2 regions of the Nocardiopsis sp. KDC1DS13DA1 genome follow, and region 1 is predicted to be linked to the other one. Evidence: riboswitches for the same ligand, from Rfam matches in the RefSeq annotation. Region 1 holds a riboswitch; the other holds the start of a gene.
What was found. A riboswitch is a leader RNA that binds a small molecule or an ion and turns the genes downstream of it on or off. The one in region 1 is predicted to bind S-adenosylmethionine.
Positions count from the first base shown of each region.

Region 1 (10,984 bases):
GTGCCGGGAACCCGCGCGGTGCGACGCCTGCCGGGGGCCGCTGGCCGTGCGCGGTTCGCACGCGATGCCCTCGTGCGGCTGGTGCGGCCGGGTGGCCGGGCAGTGGGCCTGCCCCGAGTGCGGCGTGACCCGCGTGCGCGCGGTCGTGGTGGGTGCCCGGCGCACGGCGGAGGAACTGGGCCGCGCCTTCCCCTCGCTGACGGTGCGCACGTCCGGGCGGGAGGAGGTCCTGTCCGCGGTCCCCGACCGGCCCTCGATCATCGTGGCCACGCCCGGTGCCGAACCCGCGGCCGAGAACGGGTACGCGGCGGCCGTGCTCCTGGACGGATGGGCACTGCTCAACCGGTTGGACCTGCGGGCGTCGGAGGAGGCGCTGCGGCGCTGGCTGAACGCGTCGGCCCTGGTGCGGCCGGGCGGCACGGTGGTGGTGTCGGCCGACGCCGCGCTGCCGGTGGTGCAGTCGCTCGTGCGCTGGGACCCGGCGGGGTTCGCCGAACGGGAGCTGGCCGACCGGCGTGAGCTGGGTTTCCCCCCCGCGGTCACGATGGCCTCGGTCACCGGAGCCCCCGAGCACGTCCGTGAGCTGCTCGACCAGGTGGAACTGCCCGAGGGGACCGAGCTCCTCGGGCCGGTGCCCGTGGGCGCTCCGGTGGAGGAGACCGCGGAGGGGGTCCACCAGACCGAGCGCGCCCTGCTCCGGGTCCCCCGGGGCGGTGTCGGGGCGCTGGCCCGGTCGCTGAAGGTGGCCGCCTCGGCCCGCAGCGCCCGCCGTGACGAGCACCTGGCCCAGGTGCGAGTGGATCCGCTGCACGTGGTCTGAGCGCGCGGCCGGGCCCTTCCGGGACCGGAGCCCCGTCAGCTCCGGCCGTACCCGGCCCGGTACAGGTCACGGAGCAGCGAGACCTCGGCGCCGTGGTGGAAGACCTCCCGGTTCAGGTGCAGCACCAGCGCCACCATGGGGAAGTCCGCCCACCGGGGTGACTCGGCACCGCCCACGGGCGCGGCCATCGCCTCGTCGTCGAGTTCCTGCAGATGCCCGGACCAGGCCCGGTAGGCAGCGTGCAGGCGTGCCCGGGCGTCGGCGGCGCTCCCGGGCCAGTCGATCGTGTCCCGGGTCGCCGTCCGGTCGCCGAAGTGCCAGTTCACCCGGGTCTCCAGCACGTCCACGACGATGTGCCCGAGACGCCAGGCGATCGTGGTCACCGGAGGCGGGTCCGGCTCCGGCCCGTCCCCGTCGGGTGCGTGGCGTCCGTCGGGGAGCCGGCGCACCGTCCAGGCCCCGGCGACGGGCTCCCAGAGGTACTCCTGGTCGGTGAGGCCCTCCAGCCTCGGCCACAGGGAGTAGTCCCAGTAGAACTGGAGCTGCGCCAGCGTCTCCCCCGTCCAGTTCACCGCCATCAGGGTGACCTCCTCGTCGGTGTCCGTGCCTGGGCCAGCCCGCCCAGGACTCCGCTCCCCTCGGCGGACACCTCCTCGTCCGGATAGGGCCACCAGGTGACGTCCGCGACGCCGGGGTCCAGGAGCCGGAACGGGGCGAAGGCGGCCTCGGTGTCCGTGCGGGGGGCGGAGGAGGCGAGGGCGAGGTAGCCGCCGCCGCGCATCAGGGAGTGCAGTCCGCCGATCCAGGCGCAGGGGGTGTCGGCGGTGAGGGGGCGGGTGAGGAGGACGGCGAGGGGACGGTCGAGCTCCACCTGGCCGGAGGTGCGCAGACGGCGCAGGAGCGTGGCGGGGTCGGCCCCGTCGCCGGAGAGGACGGCGGTGTCGGAGCTGGAGAGGACACCCGCCGTCCCGTAGGGGGCGACGTGCACGACCGCGGCGTCGGGTCTGCGCTCCCGGACGCGCGCCCCCGTCCCGGGCACGGCGCACCCCCAGTCGACGAACTGGTCGACCCCGGCGTCGGCGCACAGGTAGTCGATGATCCTGCCGAGGAAACGCTCGTACAGGCGCGCGTGTTCGCCGTGGCGTGGATCGGGGAGCCGTGCGTCCGCCCGGCGGCCGAGGCCGACGACGTGTGGCCGCCGTCCGGGGAGCGGTACGGGGTCCGGCCGCTGGGAGGCGGCCGTGAGCGGGCCTGCCTTCGATCCTCGGACGTCCGTCACGATCACGCTCCCCCAGCCGGTCCGCTCGCGGGAGGCACGGCGCACGGGCTCACCGATCGGGATCGTCCGCAACGCGCCGTACCGTCAGGGCCCGATGCTACCCCCGGCAACGTGATCCGCCACACAGGGTCGGGTGATTTACGCCCCGCTTCTCCGTCTGGGCGGTATCGCGGCGCGCCCCGCGGCGGAGGACCCGCCACGGCCGCCCCCGCACCGTCTCAGAGCACGTTGCGCGGGTCCGGGACCGGCGCCAGCCGACCGTCGCAGTCGGCGTACTCCCACCCGGGCCCGCGCGCCACCAGGTCGGCGACCGCCCCGACCAGACGGTCGACGTGCTCGGTCGTGGTCCCCACGCCCAGGCTCGCCCGGACGGCCTGCGCGTGCCCCTCGGGGAGCAGGTACCGGGTCAGGGGGTGCGCGCAGAACAGACCGTCGCGCACGCCGATCCCGTACTCGGCGGACAGGGCGGCGGCCAGCAGCTCCGCGGGCAGTCCGTCCACGGTGAAGGACACGATGCCCACGCGCGTGTGGTCGGCGCCCCACAGGGACAGCTCGCGGACCCCGTCGATCCCGCCCAGACCGGCGCGCAGGCGCTCCAGCAGCGCGGACTCGCGAACGTGCAGGAGTTCCTGGGTGGCGGGGGTGAGAGTGTCGCAGGCCGCGGCCAGGGCGACGGCGCCCAGCACGTTGGGGCTGCCCGCCTCGTGGCGCGCGGGCAGGTCGTTCCACCGGACGTCGTGGTCGGTCACCAGCCGTGTGGCCCCTCCTCCCGACAGGTAGGGGGTGGCCTCGCGCAGCCAGTCGGCGCGCCCGGCCAGCACACCGGAGCCGAAGGGGGCGTAGAGCTTGTGCCCGGACAGGGCCACGTAGTCGGCGCCGGTCGCGGCGAGGCTGAAGGGCAGGTGCGGCACGTACTGGGCCGCGTCGACCACCACGCGGGCGCCCTCGGCGTGGGCCACCCGGACCAGGTCCTCGACCGGCCAGATCTCGCCGGTGACGTTGGAGGCGGCGGTCACGCACAACAGGGTGGGCCCCTCGGGGGCCTCCTCCAGGGCCGTCCGGGCGGAGGCGACCGCCGCCTCGGGGGACTCGGGCAGGGGAAGGCGCACGACCCGGCCCGCCCGGGAGGCGGGGTGCTCCCAGGGCAGGAGGCTGGCGTGGTGCTCGGACTCGAAGACGACCACGGTGCACCCCTGGGGCACGGAGCGCGCCAGCAGGTTGAGGGCGTCGGTGGTGCCGCGCACGAACACCACCGCGTCGGCGGGCTCGGTGCGCGTGCCCAGGAAGCGGGCGACGCTGCGGCGGGCGCGCTCGTAGGCGTCCGTGCTCACCTGGGAGTGGTGGCCCGCGCCGCGGTGCACGCTGGCGTAGTAGGGCAGGGCCGCCGACAGGGCGTCGGCCACGGAGGTCAGGCACGGGGCGCTGGCCGCGTAGTCGAAGTTGGCGTAGTCGACGTGCTCACCGGTGACGAGGGGGACTCCGGCGTCGGCGGTGACGACCGCGCACTCGGCGGATGCGGGTGAGCGCAGGGAGTGGATGTGATGGACCGTGGTCAAGGTGCACCTCTCTCGTGGGTCGGGGGACCCACGGGGCGCCTCACGGCGACATCGGCGGGGTCCGCGCTTGTCAGACACGGTCGTGTCGGGACCTGGTCCTCACCCGGGGCACCCCACCGCGGAAGGAGGGTTGCCGGCCAGCAAGCCGGGGCTTGACGCTGGCACTCGTGACCTGGCCAGAAAGGTAGCACAGACCCGGCGGACCGCACACCGGCGCGTCCGTGTGGAGGCGACCACAGCCCCGCTTGACACCCGGCACGGAGGCTGGGACATACTGGTCCCGCCTGCCCTCACGCCGCGGGTGTCCGGCTTCCCCCGGCCGCCCTCCAGGCGCGAGACTCCAGAGCATCGGAGTTTTCGCATGCCCGCGAGCGAGAGGTGTGTTTGCCTTGCACGGCGACGACCGCGTCCAGCAGCTTTTCCGCAACCCCAGGGTTGTCCTGATCTCCGGCTACGCCCGCCTTCCCGACACGGTGGCGAGCCACTCCCAGTACCAGCGGCTCGGTGTCGTGCTCGCCGTGGACACCGCCGACGACCGGATCGTCGCGGCGGACACCACACTCCTCACCGACCTGGCCAAGCAGTTCTTCCGCGCCCTCGTCGAGGGCGCCTCGGTGACCGAGGACATCGCCGAGATCGTCCGGCGGGTCCAGACGCGGTACGCGGGCCAGTCCGGCGCCGCCCTCACCACCGCGCTCCGCCGCTGCCTGGAGACCTACTACCAGCTGCGGGACGGCGACCAGCTGCCCGGTGACGCCGACGCCAAGGAGTGAGTGCCCCCGTGCCCGACACCAACACCGAACCCACCGCTCCCCTGCCGTTGGCCGGGGTGCGCGTGGCGGACCTGTCCCGCGTCCTCGCGGGGCCCTACGCCACGATGCTCCTCGCCGACATGGGCGCCGAGGTGGTCAAGGTCGAGCAGCCCGGCCGCGGGGACGACACCCGCGCCTGGGGCCCGCCCTGGGCGGGCGCCTCCGGTGACTCACCCGGGGAGTCCGCCTACTTCCTGTCGGTGAACCGCAACAAGCGCAGCCTCGCGGTGGACCTGAAGGACCCTGACGGCCTGGCCGCCGTCCAGGACCTGTGCGCCTCCTCCGACGTGGTGATCCAGAACTTCCGCCCCGGGGTCATCGACCGTCTGGGCCTGGGCTACGCCGACGTGAGCGCCCGCAACCCGGCGGTCGTGTACTGCTCCGTCAGCGGGTTCGGGCCCGAGCACGAGCCCGCCACGCGCCCCGGGTTCGACATCGTCGTGCAGGCCGAGAGCGGGCTGATGGCCGCCACCGGCCCGGCGGAGGGGCCGGCGAGCAAGGTGGGGGTGGCGCTCACCGACGTCCTCACCGGCCTCAACGCCGCCGTGGGCATCCTGGGCGCGCTGATGCGCGCGCGGGCCACGGGCCGGGGCGAGAACATCAACGTCTCGCTCATCAACTCGACCCTGTCCGGTCTGGTCAACCTCACCCAGCAGGCGCTGGTCACGGGGGTCGAGCCCGCGCGGGCGGGCAACGCGCACACCACGATCGTGCCCTACCAGGTCTTCCCGACGGCCGACGCCGACATCGTGGTCGCGGCGGGCAACGACGCCCTGTACCGGCGGCTGTGCGACGCCCTGGAACGGCCCGACCTGGCCGGGGACGCCCGTTACGCCACCAACCCCGGGCGGGTGGAGCACCGGGAGGAGCTGGTGGAGGAGCTGTCGCGCACCCTGCGCTCCCGCCCCGCCGACCACTGGATGGACGCGCTCGTGGCGGCCGGTGTCCCGGCCGGGCGGGTGCGCGGTGTGCTGGACGCGCTGCGCACGGCCGACGCCAGCGGGGACGACGTCCTGCGCACGGTGGAGCACCCCGTGATCGGACCGCTCGAACAGGTCCGCGCGGGTTTCCGGCTGGAGGGCACGGCCGCACCGATGACCGCCCCTCCCCTGCTCGGCCAGCACTCCCGGAGCCTGCTCGCCGAACTGGGCCTGGACGGGGGGCTCATCGACGCGATGGTCAAGCGCGGCGCGGTCCAGCAGCCCGACCTGCCCTGACCCACCCCGGCACGGCGCCGAGCCGTGCCCGACCGACACCGGAAGCACACGGCACACCACGAAGGGACATCCGACCATGAGCCAGACCCAGCGCAAACCCGCCGCCCCGGACCCCCGCGACTTCCTCGCGGTGGACGCCACACTCTCCGACACCGAGCGGGACGTCCGCGACGCGGTCCGCGCCTTCGCCTCCCGCGAACTGCTGCCGAACGTGGCCGAGTGGTTCGACGCGGGCACCCTGCCCGACCCCCGGGGCCTGGCCAGGGCCTTCGGTGACCTGGGGGTGCTGGGCATGCACCTGGAGGGCTACGGCTGCGGGGGCTCCAGCGCCGTCGCCTACGGTCTGGCCTGCCGCGAGCTGGAGGCGGTCGACTCCGGGCTGCGCAGCTTCGTGTCCGTCCAGGGCTCCCTGGCCATGGCGGCCATCCACAAGTTCGGCTCCGAGGAGCACAAGAGCGCGTGGCTGCCGCCGATGGCGGCGGGCGAGGCCATCGGCTGCTTCGGTCTGACCGAACCCGACTCCGGTTCCGACCCCGGCTCGATGCGCACCCGCGCGCGGCGGGACGGGTCCGACTGGGTCCTGAACGGCACCAAGATGTGGATCACCAACGGTTCGGTGGCCGACGTGGCCGTGGTCTGGGCCGCCACCGACGACGGCATCCGCGGTTTCCTGGTGCCCACGGACACGCCCGGCTTCACCGCCAACGTCATCCACAGGAAGCTGTCCCTGCGCGCCTCGATCACCTCCGAGCTGGTGCTGGAGGACGTGCGGCTGCCCGCCGACGCGCTCCTGCCCGGGTCGGGCGGGCTGGGGTCGCCGCTGTCGTGCCTGAACGAGGCCCGCTACGGGATCGTGTGGGGCGCGGCCGGGGCCGCCCGGGCCTGCTACGAGGCGGCGTTGGAGTACGCGACCACCCGCGAGCAGTTCGGCCGTCCCATCGGCGGGTTCCAGCTCACCCAGCGCAAGCTCGCCGACATGGTCGTGGACGTCAACCACGCCAACCTGACGGCGCTGCGGATCGGCCGCCTCAAGGACGAGGGGAACTGCCACCACAACCACGTCAGCTTCGGCAAGCTCTCGTGTGTGGCGGCCGCCCAGCGGGTGGCGAGCGCCGCGCGCTCCGTCCACGGCGCCAACGGCATCACCCTGGAGTACCCGGTGATGCGGCACATGGTGAACCTGGAGACGGTCGCCACCTACGAGGGCACCGAGGAGATCCACGCGTTGAGCATCGGACAGGCCGTGACGGGGGTCTCGGCGTTCCGCTGACGCGCGGGGCGGTCTCCCTGGTGCCGACAGTCCCCCGCAACCACCACAATGGGGAGCATCCGACTGAGGGAGTTGCCGAGATGGTGAACGAGCCGACGAAGCGGTTCGAGATGACGCGGGTGCGGCGAACCGCCAACGCCTTCGTCAGCGGCTTCGTCAAGTACGGGGTGTGCCCGCCCGACATGCACCTGCTGACGACGCGCGGACGCGCGTCCGGCTTCCTGCGGACCACCCCGGTCAGTGTGCTGGACAGCGACCGGGGCCGGTTCCTGGTGGCGCCCTACGGGGCGGTCGACTGGGTGCGCAACCTGCGCAAGGACGGGTTCGCGACCCTGCGCCAGGGCGGGTGGATCGAGCTGGCCAGCGTGCGTGAGCTCGGACCCGAGGAGTCGGCCCCCGTGCTCCGCGAGTACCTGGACCACCCGCGCGCGTTCGTCGTGGGACCGTACTTCGAGGCCCCGCCGGAGGCTCCGGACGAGGCCTTCGCGGCCGAGGCCGACCGCCACCCGGTGTTCGAGATCGTGCGGTCGACCACGATCCGCATCTGAGCGCCCGGACCGCCGGGGACCCGGGCCCCCTCCAGGCGGAGGGGGCCCGGGTCCCCGTCAGTTCCGGACGCGGTACACGTCGTAGACGCCGTCGACGCCGCGCACCGAGCGCAGGACGCTGCCCAGGTGGGCCGGGTCGGCCATCTCGAAGGTGAACCGGCTCTGCGCCACCCGGTCACGGCTGGTCTGGACCGTCGCCGACAGGATGTTGACGTGCTGGTCGGACAGCACACGGGTGATGTCCGACAGCAGCCGCGACCGGTCCAGCGCCTCCACCTGCAACGCCACCAGGAACATGGAGTCCTCGGTGGGCGACCACTCCACCCGCACCATGCGGTCGGTGTCCAGGGTCGCGGCGTTCACGCAGTCCTCGCGGTGCACCGAGACCCCGTTGCCGCGCGTCACGAAGCCGACGATGTCGTCGCCCGGCACCGGTGTGCAGCACTTGGACAGCCGGGCCCACACGTCGGCGTCGCCCTCCACGACCACGCCCGGGTTTCCGGGGTGGCGGCGGCGGGTGACGGCCTTCGTGGGCAGGGCCGACTCGGCGATGTCCTCGGCGTGGCTCTCCAGGCCGCCCAGGGAGTCGACGAGTTTGCTGACCACGCTCTGGGCGCTGACCTGGTGCTCGCCGACCGCCGCGTAGAGCGCGTCCACGTCCGGGTACCGCAGGTCCCGGGCCAGGGCGATGATCGCCTCACCGCTGAACAGGCGCTTGACCGGCAGCTCCTGTTTGCGCATGACCTTGGCGATGTCGTCCTTGCCCCGCTCGATCGCGGCCTCGCGGCGCTCCTTGGTGAACCAGTGCCGGATCTTGTTGCGGGCGCGGGCGCTCTTGACGAAGTTGAGCCAGTCACGGCTGGGGCCGGCGTCGGGGTCCTTGGAGGTGAGGATCTCGACCGTCTCGCCGTTGTGCAGCTCGCTCTCCAGCGGGACGAGGCGGCCGTTGATCCGGGCGCCCACCGTGCGGTGGCCGACCTCGGTGTGGACGGCGTAGGAGAAGTCGACGGCGGTGGCGCCCTGGGGCAGGGAGATGACGTCGCCCTGCGGGGTGAAGACGAACACCTCCTGCACCGACAGGTCGAAGCGCAGCGACTCCAGGAACTCGCCCGGGTCCTTGGTCTCCTGCTGCCAGTCGATGAGCTGGCGCAGCCACTGCATGTCGGAGGTGCCCTTGGCCTTGGGCTCCCCGCCCGAGCCCCGGTCCTCCTTGTACTTCCAGTGCGCGGCGATGCCGTACTCGGCGCGGCGGTGCATCGCGCGGGTGCGGATCTGGAGTTCGACCGGGTTGCCCGAGGGACCGATGACCGTCGTGTGCAACGACTGGTACATGTTGAACTTGGGCATCGCGATGTAGTCCTTGAACCGCCCGGGCACCGGGTTCCACCGCGCGTGGATGGTCCCCAGGGCCGCGTAGCAGTCGCGGACGCTGTCCACCAGGACCCGCACGGCGATGAGGTCGTAGATCTCGTCGAAGCCGCAGTTACGGGCGATCATCTTCTGGTAGATCGAGTAGTAGTGCTTGGGGCGGCCGCGCACGGTCGCCTTGAGCTTGGCCTCCCGGAGGTCGCCCGAGACCGCCTCGATGACCTCCTGGAGGTAGACGTCGCGGCGGGGGGCGCGCTCGGAGACCAGGCGGGCGATCTCGTCGAAGCGCTTGGGATAGAGGGTGGCGAAGGCCAGGTCCTCCAGCTCCCACTTGATGGTGTTCATACCCAGCCGGTGGGCGAGCGGGGCGAAGATCTCCAGGGTCTCGCGGGCCTTCTTCTCCCGCTTGGCCCGGGACGGCAGGTAGCGCAGGGTGCGCATGTTGTGCAGGCGGTCGCACAGCTTGATGACCAGGACGCGGATGTCGCGGGCCATGGCCACGACCATCTTGCGGACCGTCTCGGCCTGGGTGGCCTCGCCGTACTTGACCTTGTCCAGCTTGGTGACGCCGTCGACGAGCTCGGCGATCTCGTCGCCGAAGTCGGCGCGCAGCTCGTCGAGGGAGTACTCGGTGTCCTCGACGGTGTCGTGCAGCAGGGCGGCGGCCAGGGTGGCCTCCTGCATGCCCAGCTCGGCGAGGATGGTCGCGACGGCGAGCGGATGGGTGATGTAGGGGTCGCCGCTCTTGCGTTTCTGGTCGCGGTGGTGGTGTGCGGCCACCTCGTAGGCGCGCTCGATGAGCCGCACGTCCACCTTCGGATGGGTGGCGCGCACGGTCTTGATCAGTGGTTCGAGCACCGGGTTCATCGTCACTCCCCGCTGGGCGCCGAGTCGGGCGAGCCTTCTGCGGACTCGCACGGTGGAGGGCGTGGCGGAGCCGGGTGGCCCCTGGGGGCCGCCTGGGCCCGCCCCGGAGACGTCGGAGGGCGCCGCTTCGGTCGCGGCGCCCTCCGGGCGGTCTCCCTGTGGTCTGTGCGCGGCCGACGTACCGTTGCCGTCCGCGTGCCCTCCCGGCATGCCGGGGCGCCGCTCGCCCGTGGCCTCCGGCCGCTCGCCGCGGTCCGGTACCGCCCCGGTCGAAACCACTTCGCTTGGCATGCCTACCTCCCGCGGATCCACCCGGTCGCGTGGACGCCGTCGCCGACGTTCGCCCGGTGCACGTGCGTGTTGTCAGGGCCGGTCACTGGACGTGGCCGCCGCGGTACCTCTCCCACCAGTCTAGTGTCCGTGGTCCCACGTGATCGGAGACGCGGTACGGCGTCACTCCCAGGGCCACGCACCCAGCGCGGCACGGGTGCGGGTATGCGAGGGCCGCCGAACGCGTCACGTCCGGCGGTGGCGTCCCCGTGCGGGCGAGGTGCGGTGCGGACTGGGTCCTTCCGTCAACGCGGAGGGATTCGTCGCGCATTCCCGTGCGGGCGGGCACGCGCGTCGGGATTCCCCGGTCAGACCGTCAGGAGGCTGTGCAGCTCCACATCCGGCAGCTTCTCGCGTCCCTGGAGCGCGGAGAGTTCCATCAGGACGGAGAATCCCACGACCGTACCACCCGCCTTGCGCACGAGTTCCACCGCGGCCCTGCCGGTGCCGCCGGTGGCGAGCACGTCGTCGACGATGAGCACACGGCTGCCCGCGGGGATCGCGTCGGCGTGGATCTCCACGGTCGCGGTGCCGTACTCCAGATCATAGGCCTGCCCGATGGTCCGCGAGGGCAGTTTCCCGGCTTTGCGCGCGGGAACGAAGCCCGCGTCCAGCGCGAGCGCGACCGGAGCACCGAAGATGAAGCCGCGCGCCTCCAGGCCGAGCACGTGGTCCACACCCTCCGCCGAGAAGGGGCCGGCGAGCCCGTGGACGGTGGCGCCGAACGCCTCCCGGTCGTTGAGCAGCGGCGTGATGTCCTTGAACAGCACCCCGGGCTGCGGGAAGTCGGGCACGTCGCGAACGTGCGACCGGATCATGCCGAGGAGCGGTCCGGCGTCGGCGGTCGCGGGGTCGTGGGGCATGGGTGGTGGGACCTTCTCGTGCGGGGGCCGAACACGCCGGTACCGGCCCTGGTC
Region 1 is NZ_JBVMUY010000030.1:172,762-183,745, reverse strand. Features, by position in the region: gene ACTVAJ_RS20215 (primosomal protein N') at 1-820, shown strand, start outside; gene ACTVAJ_RS20210 (DinB family protein) at 856-1,398, opposite strand; gene ACTVAJ_RS20205 (SAM-dependent methyltransferase) at 1,398-2,099, opposite strand; gene ACTVAJ_RS20200 (aminotransferase class V-fold PLP-dependent enzyme) at 2,318-3,655, opposite strand; SAM riboswitch class IV at 3,714-3,828, opposite strand; gene ACTVAJ_RS20195 (DUF3870 domain-containing protein) at 4,045-4,428, shown strand; gene ACTVAJ_RS20190 (CaiB/BaiF CoA transferase family protein) at 4,437-5,684, shown strand; gene ACTVAJ_RS20185 (acyl-CoA dehydrogenase family protein) at 5,761-6,954, shown strand; gene ACTVAJ_RS20180 (nitroreductase/quinone reductase family protein) at 7,035-7,502, shown strand; gene ACTVAJ_RS20175 (RelA/SpoT family protein) at 7,560-9,737, opposite strand; gene ACTVAJ_RS20170 (adenine phosphoribosyltransferase) at 10,376-10,930, opposite strand.

Region 2 (10,984 bases), on a different contig from region 1:
TCGACGCCTCGGACGGCCTCGACCGTCTGCTTGCCGACCCGGAAGGTCCGGGTCAGCTCTCGTGTGTGGATCATCCTCGCTCCAGTATTAAAACTTGAATGCGAGGACGAGTGTGCCCCACCCGAAGCTGGTGTTCAAGTTTTAATACGAACCCTCGGACGACCCGACACCGCCGACGGCCGCGCGCCGACACCGTCACGGTGGTTCGCCGACGGAACCCGGGGCCCCGCCAGGGCGTCCGATCCACAACGACGGCGGCCCTCCCCCGGAGCCGCACAGACACGGATCGGCCACCACATGAGCGACCGCCCCATCCTCGACCCGACGCTTCCCGCGGCGATGCACGAGGCCGTGCGCGAGGATCCCGACTCGCTCCTGCCCGCCGAGGCCGGAACCGAGCCCGTCGTCCACCGGGCCCGCCGGGACCGGGCGGTGCGCGGCGCGGTCGTCCTGGTGCTCGCGATCGCGCTCATCGCGGTCGTCGAGCACCTGTTCGGGCGGTGGTGGGGGGTCGGCGCCGGATGCGCCAGCCTGTTCCTCTACCTGCCGTCCAGGGCGGAGGAGGGCCGGTGGCGGACCCCGCTGGGGCTGGGCGCGATGAGCATCTTCCCCTGGTGGATCTGGGCCATGGCGATGTCCGCCTTCGGGACGTGGCTCCCGTTCGGCTGCCTCCACCTCCTGACCTGCGGGATCTTCATCTCGAAGGCGCCCGCCCGGGAGGTCCGCGTCCCCCGCGACCGGTTCGTCCTCCCCGGCGAACTGGCCGGTGACGACCGCGCCCGCCTGCGGCGGGTGCAGCGGGCCGCCGGCAGCGTGGAGAGGGCACGGGAGGTCCTGGCGCCCGGCTTCGACGGACGGGACGCGCTGCTGGTGCTCCGGGAGGAGGAGTGGCGGCTGGCCGAGTCGATGAGGCGTATCGCCCCGCTCGCGGAGGAGATCGACGCGCTGCGCTCCCGAGCCGCCTCCGACCGGGTCCGCGCGGCCATGCGCCCCCAGGTCGCGGTGCTCACCGAGGCGCGCGCCTCCCACAGGGCGGCCGTCGCGCGGATCGAGTCCTACGTCAGACCGGTCGACCGGGCGCTGGCCGCGCACGAGGAGTGGGAGCAGTGCCAACGGCTGGCCGGAACCGGCGACGCCTACGCCGACGTCCTCGCCGAGACCCGCGGGCGCTCCCACGGAGCCCTGGCCGGAGCCCCGGACCTGGCCTCCGACACCGCCCTCCGGGCCGCCCGGCTCGCCCTGTCCCAGCGCACGAACGAGGCGGCCGAGGCCAACGCGTGGCTGCTCAGGACCGCGGGCGGCGAGAGATAGGGAGACGGTCAGCCCGCGCCGGGAGGCAGGCCGAAGGCGCCGGGGCCGTCGTCGGCCATGGTGTAGCGCCCCTCACGCAGCGAGGCGATGAGCTGGCGGGTCCACCCGGTCTCGGCTCCGACCGTCGTCCGCCAGAGCCCGAACAGCTCCGCCACGTGCGGCGGCCTGCCGCGCTCCCGGCCCAGCTCCGCGTCCACCTCGGCGCCGACCGCCTCCAGCCCGGCCAGACGGCGCTCCAGCATCGCGATCGCCTCGTCCCTCGGCAGCGCGGTCAGCAGGGTGACCCCCGCGCAGAGCAGTGCGTGGTCGTGGCCGGAGTGGCTCAACGCCGCGCGCAGCAACCGGTGGAACTCGGTTTCGCCGTCGTCGGTGATCTCGTAGGAGGTGCGGTCCACCACCTCGTCGCCCTCGGCGACGAACTCCCGGAGCCTGCCCTCCCGGCTGAGCTTGCGCAGGGCGTGGTAGATCGACCCCCACTTGACGTTGGCCCACTCTCCGGCGTTCCAGGAGAGCAGCTCCCGCCCCACCCGATACCCGTGCGCCTGACCGTGCATCCGCACCACGCCCAGGACCAACAACCGTGTCGCCGACATCGCCACCCTCGTCCGAACTCGATGCGTCCCAGCCTACGAGGGGCGAAACCGGGGACGGCCCGGCCCCGGACACCGCGGACGGGGCGGCCCCGTCTCCCCCGGGGGGAAGGAGGCGGGACCGCCCCGGCCGCGGGAACGCCGTCCGGGCCGCGACTCAGCAGCCCCCGGCGACGGCGGGGATGATCGAGACCTGGGCACCGTCGGCCACCTCGGTCTGGAGGCCCTTCTCGAAGCGCACGTCCTCGTCTCCCACGTAGACGTTGACGAACCGGCGGACCTTGCCCGCGTCGTCGAGGATCCGGGCGCGGATGCCCGGGTAGTTGGCCTCCAGGTCGTCGATGACCTCGGCGAGGGTCGTACCCTCGGCGGTCACCTGGGAGGCGTCGTCGGTGTAGGTGCGCAGGATGGTGGGCACGCGGACGCTGGCGCTCATGTGGGTGTTCTTCCTTCGTCGGGTGGGGCGGGGTCCGGGAACGGTCTCCGGGCCCCGCGGGTTCGTCGCGGGTGGCCGCGTCGTCCGTTACAGCAGGCCGGCCTCGGCGAACGCGGTCAGGGAGGGGGCGATCGTGGCGGTCACGCCCGCGTCCACGGCGTTGAGGGTCTTGAGTCCGTCACCGGTGTTGAGGACGACGGTCTCGGCCTTCGGGTCGAGCCTGCCCTCGCGCACGAGCTTGCGCAGGACACCGGTAGTGACCCCGCCCGCCGTCTCGGCGAAGATGCCCTCGGTACGGGCGAGGAGGTTGATCGAGTCGACCACCTCGGCGTCGCTCACGTGCTCCACGGATCCGCCGGTGCGCTGGGCGATGTCCAGGACGTAGGGGCCGTCGGCCGGGTTGCCGATGGCCAGCGACTTGGCGATGGTGTCGGGCTTGACCGGCTGGATGACGTCGTGGCCCGCCTCCCAGGCCTTGGCCACCGGGGAGCACCCGGTGGCCTGGGCACCGAAGATCCTGTACGGGCGGTCCTGGACCAGGCCGAGCTTGATGAGCTCCTGGAAGCCCTTGTCGATCTTGGTCAGCTGGGACCCCGAGGCGATCGGGATGACGATCTGCTCGGGCAGCCGCCAGCCGAGCTGCTCGGCGATCTCGTAGGCCAGCGTCTTGGAGCCCTCGCCGTAGTAGGGGCGCAGGTTCACGTTGACGAAGCCCCAGCCCTCACCGGCCGGGTCGCCGATGAGCTCGGAGCAGAAGCGGTTGACGTCGTCGTAGTTGCCGTCGATCGCCACGACCTTGCCGCCGTAGACGGCGGCCATGACGACCTTGCCCTCCTCCAGGCCCGCGGGGATGAACACGCAGGACTCGAACCCGGCGCGGGCCGCGGCGGCGCCCACCGCACCGGCGAGGTTGCCCGTGGAGGAGCAGGACAGGGTGGTGAACCCGAAGGTGCGGGCGGCCTCGACGGCGATGGCGACCACGCGGTCCTTGAAGGAGTGGGTCGGGTTGCCGGAGTCGTCCTTGACGTGGAGGGAGTCGAGGCCGAGCTCGGCGGCGAGGCGGTCGGCGCGGACCAGGGGGGTCAGGCCGGGGTTCATGTTCGGGAGCTCGGCGACGTTGGCCGGCACCGGGAGGAGGGAGCGGTAGCGCCAGATGTTGTTCGGGCCGCTCTCGATGTCGGCGCGGGTGACGGTCCCGAAGTCGTAGGCGACCTCAAGGGGGCCGAAGCAGAACTCGCAGGCGAACCGGGGGGTGAGGTCGTAGCGCTCGCCGCACTCGCGACAGGACAGCGCGGTCGCGGGGCCGAAGGAGCGGACGGAGGTGGGTTCGGTGGCGGCAATCGCCATGGCGAGGCGTCTCCCCTCATCTTTCCTGGTGGCCACCTTGACCCCAGGCCGGAGTTGGCACCTGCCCCAGCCGCCTCGCGAGGAGCGCGAGTATCGCATGCTGAGATGGTTGCCGGGGCTTCGCAGGGCCGGTCCCTCCACCCCTCTGGATGAGCAATATGAAATTGTGCGCCGATCCTGTCGAATCCGCATGGTCACTGTAACCGACGCGTTGACCGGCTTTCCACATGTGGTGACCTGGATTACACGAACCCGCTCACATGCTGAGATGCCCCCTGGTCAGGGCTGTCCGGGTGCACGTGCTCCGTTTCGGCGGTGTGACGCGCGCCCGCGTTGCCCGCGCACGGGTTTGGGCCCCCGGCCCGCAGGCGAGACTCCAGGGAACACCCCGCCCCGCGCCACCCCCGCTCACGGGCGGCAGACCCTTCCGCGCCACCGAGAGGACGAGCACGTGGACAAGGCACAGATCCTCATCGCCTCCAACCGGGGACCCGTGTCCTTCTCGACCACCGACGACGGCTCCCTGGAGTACCGCCGGGGCGGCGGAGGGCTCGTGTCGGGGATGATCTCGGTGGCCTCCGAGATCGACGGCCTCTGGGTGTGCGCCGCCCTGTCGCCCTCCGACCGCCGCGCCGCCGCCGAGGCCCCCGGGGCCCGTCTGGACCGCGCGCACGACCTGGAGGGCATGCGCGTCCACATGCTGGACATTCCGGAGGAGACCTTCGCGGGCGCCTACACCGGGGTCGCCAACTCGACCCTGTGGTTCACGCAGCACATGCTGTACGACACCCCGAACAAGCCGTCCTTCGGCTCCGGGTTCCGTCGGCGGTGGGAGGACTTCACCGCCTACAACAACGCGTTCGCCGAGGCCCTGGTGGCCGGGGCGGCCGACCACGCGCGCGTGGCGGTGCAGGACTACCACCTGGCGCTGGTGCCGCGGATCCTGCGCGCCCGCCGCCCCGACCTGCGGATCGCGCACTTCTCGCACACCCCGTGGGCCCCGCCGGAGTACTTCCGGATGCTGCCCGACCAGGTCGCCCGCGAACTGCTGGAGGGCATGCTCGGCGCCGACCGCCTGGGCTTCCACAGCCCGCGCTGGGCCGACGCGTTCCTGCGCTGCTGCGCGCAGATCCTGAACGCCGACGTGGACCCGGCCAAGCGCACGGTCGAGCACGGCGGACGGGTGGTCGAGGTCGGCGTGCACGCGCTGGGCGCGGACGAGGAGGGGCTGCGCGCGAGCGCGGCGGACCCCCGCGTCGCGGAGCGCCGGGAGACGCTGGAGGAGGTCGTCGGGGACACCCGGCTGATCGTTCGGGTGGACCGCACGGAGCTGTCCAAGAACATCGTGCGGGGCCTGGAGGCGTACCGGGAGCTGCTGACCGCGCACCCGGAGTGGCGCGGTCGGGTCACGCACCTGGCGTTCGCCTACCCGAGCCGCGGGGACGTGCCCGAGTACCAGGAGTACACCGACGCGGTGCTGCGCGTCGCCAAGGAGATCAACGAGGAGTTCGGCACGGCCGAGTGGGCGCCGCTGGTGCTGGAGGTCAACGACGACTACCCGCGTTCGCTGGCCTCCTTCCAGCTGGCCGACGTGCTCATGGTCAACCCGATCCGGGACGGCATGAACCTGGTGGCCAAGGAGGGTCCGGTGCTGTCGGAGCGGGACTCGGTGCTGGTGCTGTCGCGCGAGGCGGGTGCGGCCGACGAACTGGGCCGGGACGCGCTGCTGGTCAACCCCTACGACACCGCGGAGACCGCTGAGGCGCTGCACCGGGCGCTGTCGATGGGCGCGGACGAGCGCCGGGCCCGGCGCGAGCGGCTCCGGGAGGCCGCCGTGGCGCTGCCGCCCCGCCGGTGGTTCCAGGACCAACTGCGGTCACTGGGCTGAGGGGACGGGTCCCGGTGCCGCCGCCGTCGGCCTCGGCCCGCGGCCGACCGGGAGCAGGCGGGCCGCGGCGGCACGGTCGGCCCCGGGCGGGTCGTCGACGGGCGCCGGGGCTCAGAACTCGGCCGGATCCGCGTGCTGCCCGCTCCCTCCGTGGCCGGCGTCGGGGCCCGGCGCCCCGGCCTCGGCGAGGATCGCCTCGATGACCTCGGACTTGGCGTCGGCGTAGTCCTGGATCCGGTCCCAGGTGCGTTCGGCCAGGGCGCGTTTGTGGGACTCGTAGCGCTCGCGGGCGTCGGCGTCGGCGACCAACCGGTCGCGCAGGGCGCACATCCGCTCGATCTCGACGCAGCCGTCGGTGAGGACGTGCAGGTTGAGGTTGACGGCGGGGCCCTTGAGCACGCGGTGCTCGTACCAGTGGGGTTCGCGGATGACGAGGCTGTACCCGGCGGCCTCCAGGTCGGGGAGGTAGGCGGGTTCGTCCGCGGAGTCGGCGACGACGAGCAGGAGGTCGACGCAGGGCTTGGCGGCCAGGCCGGGCACGGCGGTGGACCCGACGTGCTCGAACCGCAGGACGCGGTCACCGAGAGCCGAGCCGACCCGCTCGGACTCGCGCCTGAACAGGTAGGGCCACTTGGGGTCGTACGGGGACAGGTGCACACGCCCGTTGACGAGGTTGCGGTGCTCCGGGCGTATCCCGGCCACCGTGTCGCCTCGCGAGGGCAACGGAGACGCTTCAAGGGGTGACATTCCACAAAGCCTTCTCCCCTGGCGCGCCCACGTCAAGACAGCTGAGCGTGCTTACATATGCACGCGCACGAGGGGTCACCCTCGGCTTTCACCGCGACACCGAAGGCGATCGTGCGGAGGTCGCGCGATCGTGCGGGGGCCGCACGCCCGGGATCCCGGCTCCCGGGCCGGTACAGCCGGCTACCTCCCACGCGGTTTGCGGCGCCGACCGCCCTTGCGGCGCGACGGCGGTTCCTGCTCCCTGGCCTCCCTGCCGCGCTCGGCGGCGATCCCCTCCTCCTCCTCGCGGCGCTCCTCGCGCACGCCGTAGGGGTCGGCGGTCGAGCGCCGCACCCACACCACGGCCAGGAGGACACCCAGGACCAGCACCGCTCCGACGCTGGCGAACCAGGCCCACAGCGGGACGCGCGGCCCCCCGTCGGCCTGGTCGGCCAGGTCGTCGAGCGGAACGTCCCCGGCGCTCTCGGTGGCCTGGGCGTGGGCTGTGGGCAGGTGGAGCGTGGGCAGCCCGTCGGGGCCCTGCTGGGAACCCTCCACGAGCGCCTGGCGGATCTGGTCGACGCCCAGCAGCGGATACTCCGAGCGCAGCAGCGCCGCGGCCCCCGCGGCCATGGCCGCGGCGTAGGGGGTCCCGGTCACCCGGGCCTCCCCTCCGTCCGGTGCCGCGACGTCCAACTCGGCGCCGGGGGCGGTGAGCTCGATGGTGTCCGGTGCGGGGCTGCCGGGGATCAGGGCGCCGTTCTCGTCGACCCCGGCGACGGAGAGGACGCTGGGGTCGTCGCCCCCGGCGGGGCCCACGACCAGGGCGCCGGAGGCGGTCGCCTCCCGCGTCGCGGCGCGCAGGTCGTCGTCGGGGGCGTCCACCGCGCTGATCTCCCCGGCGCCGCCGGCGGTCCCCGTACCGCCCGCCGTACCCGTGCCGCCGGTGACGGCCGCTCCCCCGACGGCGCCCGTCCCGGTCGCACCGGCGGTCCCGGCGGCCCCGTCCGTCGTCCCGCCGCCCTCGGCCTCGGGCAGCAGGATGACCTGGACGCCCTCGTCGGCCGCGCTGCGGACCGCGTCCGCGAGCGCGTCGTCGGTGGGCAGGGCCAGCAGGCGGGCCGACGGGGCCACGCCGAGCACGCCGCCCGCGGCGTCGCGCCCGTGTCCGTGGCTGGCGACCAGGACCGCCAGGGCGGTGCCCTCGTCGAGGTCGCCCTCGTTGGCGCCGAACTCGGTGTCGACGAGGACGTTGTCCACGAGGTCGGGGTGTTCCTCCGGGACGGGGACACCGGGCAGCCCGACGGTGACGCCCTGGCCCTGGGTGATCTCCCAGGTCTCCTCGGCGCCGATCGACACCAGCCCCCACTGCTCGGGACGCAGGTCCGGGATGCCGTCGGCCGCCGCCGGTGCGGCCGTGAGACCGATCACGGTGACGACCGCGCATCCCGCGGCTCCGAAGCGACGTGTGCGTGTCCTGTTACGGTTGTTGCCCCCGAGCACGACGGGCTCCCTCGAACGTTGCGGTCGGCGTCTCACGGCCCTCCCCCGGACCACCGCAATTCTGTCACGAGCACAGGATTCCGGCGTGTACAAGTGGCCAGACGGTGAGGAAACGCAACTGTATCCCCCGTGCTAGTCCTCACGTCCGCGCTCCGCATCCGGCATGTCGAGTCGCTAGCATGAGTCGCGCCGATCCGGACCATCCAATTTCCCGTCCAGGGGGTGTCCCATGCGAAATATCGGTCCGACCGAGGACGGTCAGTCGGCCCTCGCCGAACGCGAACAACGCATCCTCGCCTTCGAACGCCAGTGGTGGAAGTTCGAGGGCTCCAAGGAACAGGCGATCCGTGACGAGTTCGGGTTCTCGGCGACCCGTTACTACCAGCTACTCAACGGGCTGGTGGAGCGACCCGAGGCACTCGCCTTCGACCCCATGACCGTCAAACGCCTGCGTCGGCTGCGGGCCGACAGACGGCGCCAACGCAACGCACGCCAACTCGGCATACGGCTCTGATCCCGTCCGGGTGCCCTGGTCACCCCGGCCCGCCCTCCGCCGCGGGTGCCCCCTCTCCACCCGGTGGGAGGCGACCGCGCCGGAGACGTCCGCCGAGGACGGTGACGGGCGGAGGGTAGCCTGACCGCCCGGACGGCCCCGACCTCCGCGACCCGAAAGGCCCGCGTATGTCCCTGCCCCGACCGAGCACGGACGCCGGACGCGCCGCGCTCGACTCCCTGCTGGCCGAGCCGGGCGAAGCCCTGGCCGCCTTCGACTTCGACGGCACGCTCGCCCCCATCGTCGCCGACCCGCGCGACTCCGCTCCCCTCCCCGGCATCGTGGACCGCCTCGCCGACCTGGCCGGGCTCATCGGCACCGTCGCCGTGATCACCGGCCGCCCCGCCGACACGGCCGTGCGCCTGGGGGGACTCGACCGGGTCCCCGGCATCGTCGTCCTCGGGCACTACGGGGCCGAGCGCTGGACCGACGGGCGCGTCCTGGCGGCCGACCCGCCGCCCGGGGTGGACCTGGTGCGGCGTGAGCTCCCCGGCCTCATCGACCGCGCCGGCGCGCCGGAGGGCACGTGGGTCGAGGACAAGGGCCGCTCCCTGGCGGTCCACACCCGCAGGACCGCCGACCCCGACGGCGTGCTCGCCCTGTTGGCCCCCTCCCTGAAGGCACTGGCCGAGCGGGCGGATCTGCGTGTGGAGCCCGGGCGGATGGTGATCGAACTCCGTCCACAGGGTGTGGACAAGGGCGCGGCACTGACCGCGCTGGTGGTGGAGTCGGGCGCGCGCACGGTCCTCTACGCGGGCGACGACCTCGGCGACCTGCCCGCCTTCGACGCCGTGGCCGACCTGCGCGCCCGGGGCGTCGCCGGAATGACCGTGTGCTCCTCCTCCGACGAGGTCACCGCCGTGGCCGACGCCGCGGACCTGGTCGTTCCCGGCCCCGCCGGGCTGAGCGACCTCCTCGCCGACCTCACGGCGTCGATCCGTGGGCCTGGGGCGTGAGCGCGGCCCGCGCCGCCGAACGCAGCTCCCCCAGACCCGTCCGCTCCCGGCCGAAGTGCACGGCGTTGGTGAGCACACCGACGTAGCGGCCACTGGCGGGGTGCATGAACAGGCTGGTCCCGGTGTACCCGTTGTGGTAAACGACCCCCTCCGGGGTGAGCAGCCATCCCAGCCCACGCCAGAGCCGGTGCCCCGCGTCCACGTGCGGCTGCCAGCTCTCCCGTGCGAACGACGAGGGGACCGGTCCGCCGCAGCCCTCGCCGATCCGGAGCAGTTCGCGGGCGAAGGCGCCCAGGTCGATCGCGGTGGTGAACACCCCGGCGTGCCCGGCCACCCCGCCCATGAGCGCGGCCGACTCGTCGTGGACCACCCCCCACGCGGGGGCGGCGCCGACCAGGCGGCGTTCGGTCGGCGCCACTGAGGGCGAGCGCGCCAGCGGACCGAAGGTCGTGGAGCGCATCCCCAACTCGTCCCACAGGTCGCCGGCCAGCCGGTCCAGGCGGACGCCGTAGCGGCGCTCCAGGAGCAGGCCGAGCAGGATGAAGCCGCGGTCGATGTACTGGTGGTGGCCGCGATCCTCCAGGGGATCGGCCAGGATCGCCTCGGCCAGGTCCTGGTCGGTGCCGACGTAGCGCTCCAGCCAGGTCACCGGGTTGAGTCCGCTCGTGTGGGTGAGGATCTCGCGGGTGGTCACACCAGCGCCCGGGAGGTCGCCCACGGGCAGGTATTCGGACATCGGGGCGTCCAGGTCGAGAACCCCCTCACCGACGGCCTGGCCCACGAGCGGCCAGGTGGCCATGACCTTGGTCAGGCTCGCGGCGTCGTAGAACACGTCCGGGGCGGTCTCGGCCTCCCCGTCCACCCTCCCGACCGCCACGAACTCCCACATCCCGCCGGTCCCGATGACCGCTGCGCCGCCCGGCAGCCATCCGGCGTCCACCATCACCTTCAGGACTCCGCGGATCCGCCCCCCGGTCTCCGTGAGCCAGTCACCGTCACGCACGACACTCCTCCCCCGTGGTGGTCACCCTCTCGGCGGATACCCCGTTACCCGCCCGTTGTCACACCCGCGCTGGTCAGGCGCGGTACGAAACCCTCATCGGCCGCGCCCGTAATGCCCGCTGGTCAGGGCAGGAAGTAAGGTGTCGCCCATCGAGCTCGGAGGAGGACGATGAGCAGCCAGACCCCCGTACCCGCCGGATTCCGCGGCGTCGCGGGCAACATCGGGATCAAGGACCCCAAGGACGACTTCTTCGCCGTGGTGTCCGAGGTTCCCGCGCACGTGTCGGCCGTGTTCACCAGGTCCCGGTTCGCCGGGTCGAGCGTGGTGATCAGCCGCCAGGCGGCGGCCGACGGCCGGGCGCGCGGAGTGACGGTCATCGCGCGCAACGCCAACGTGGCCACCATGACGGGTGAGGCCAACGCCCGGGAGGTCCGCGAGCGCGTGGCGCGCGCGGCGGGGGTGGGCCCCGAGGAGATCCTCATCGCCTCCACCGGGGTGATCGGCAAGCCGTACCCGATGGACAAGGTGCGGGCACACCTGGACTCGCTGCCCGCCGAGTTCCCCCCGGCCGACCTGGACCGTGCGGCGGCGGCCATGATGACCACGGACACCCGCCCCAAGACGGCCTCGGCCCGGGTGGGGCCGGCCACGGTGACCGGCATCGCCAAGGG
Region 2 is NZ_JBVMUY010000035.1:259,403-270,386, reverse strand. Features, by position in the region: gene ACTVAJ_RS24025 (ATP-binding cassette domain-containing protein) at 1-74, opposite strand, end outside; gene ACTVAJ_RS24020 (hypothetical protein) at 298-1,311, shown strand; gene ACTVAJ_RS24015 (PadR family transcriptional regulator) at 1,320-1,904, opposite strand; gene ACTVAJ_RS24010 (ubiquitin-like small modifier protein 1) at 2,059-2,337, opposite strand; gene thrC (threonine synthase) at 2,425-3,684, opposite strand; SAM riboswitch class I at 3,698-3,840, opposite strand; gene ACTVAJ_RS24000 (alpha,alpha-trehalose-phosphate synthase (UDP-forming)) at 4,136-5,572, shown strand; gene ACTVAJ_RS23995 (GrpB family protein) at 5,684-6,319, opposite strand; gene ACTVAJ_RS23990 (S8 family serine peptidase) at 6,500-7,729, opposite strand; gene ACTVAJ_RS23985 (DUF3263 domain-containing protein) at 8,031-8,315, shown strand; gene otsB (trehalose-phosphatase) at 8,483-9,310, shown strand; gene ACTVAJ_RS23975 (serine hydrolase domain-containing protein) at 9,279-10,313, opposite strand; gene argJ (bifunctional glutamate N-acetyltransferase/amino-acid acetyltransferase ArgJ) at 10,482-10,984, shown strand, end outside.
Region 2: another riboswitch for S-adenosylmethionine. It lies ahead of thrC (threonine synthase); the one in region 1 lies ahead of ACTVAJ_RS20200 (aminotransferase class V-fold PLP-dependent enzyme).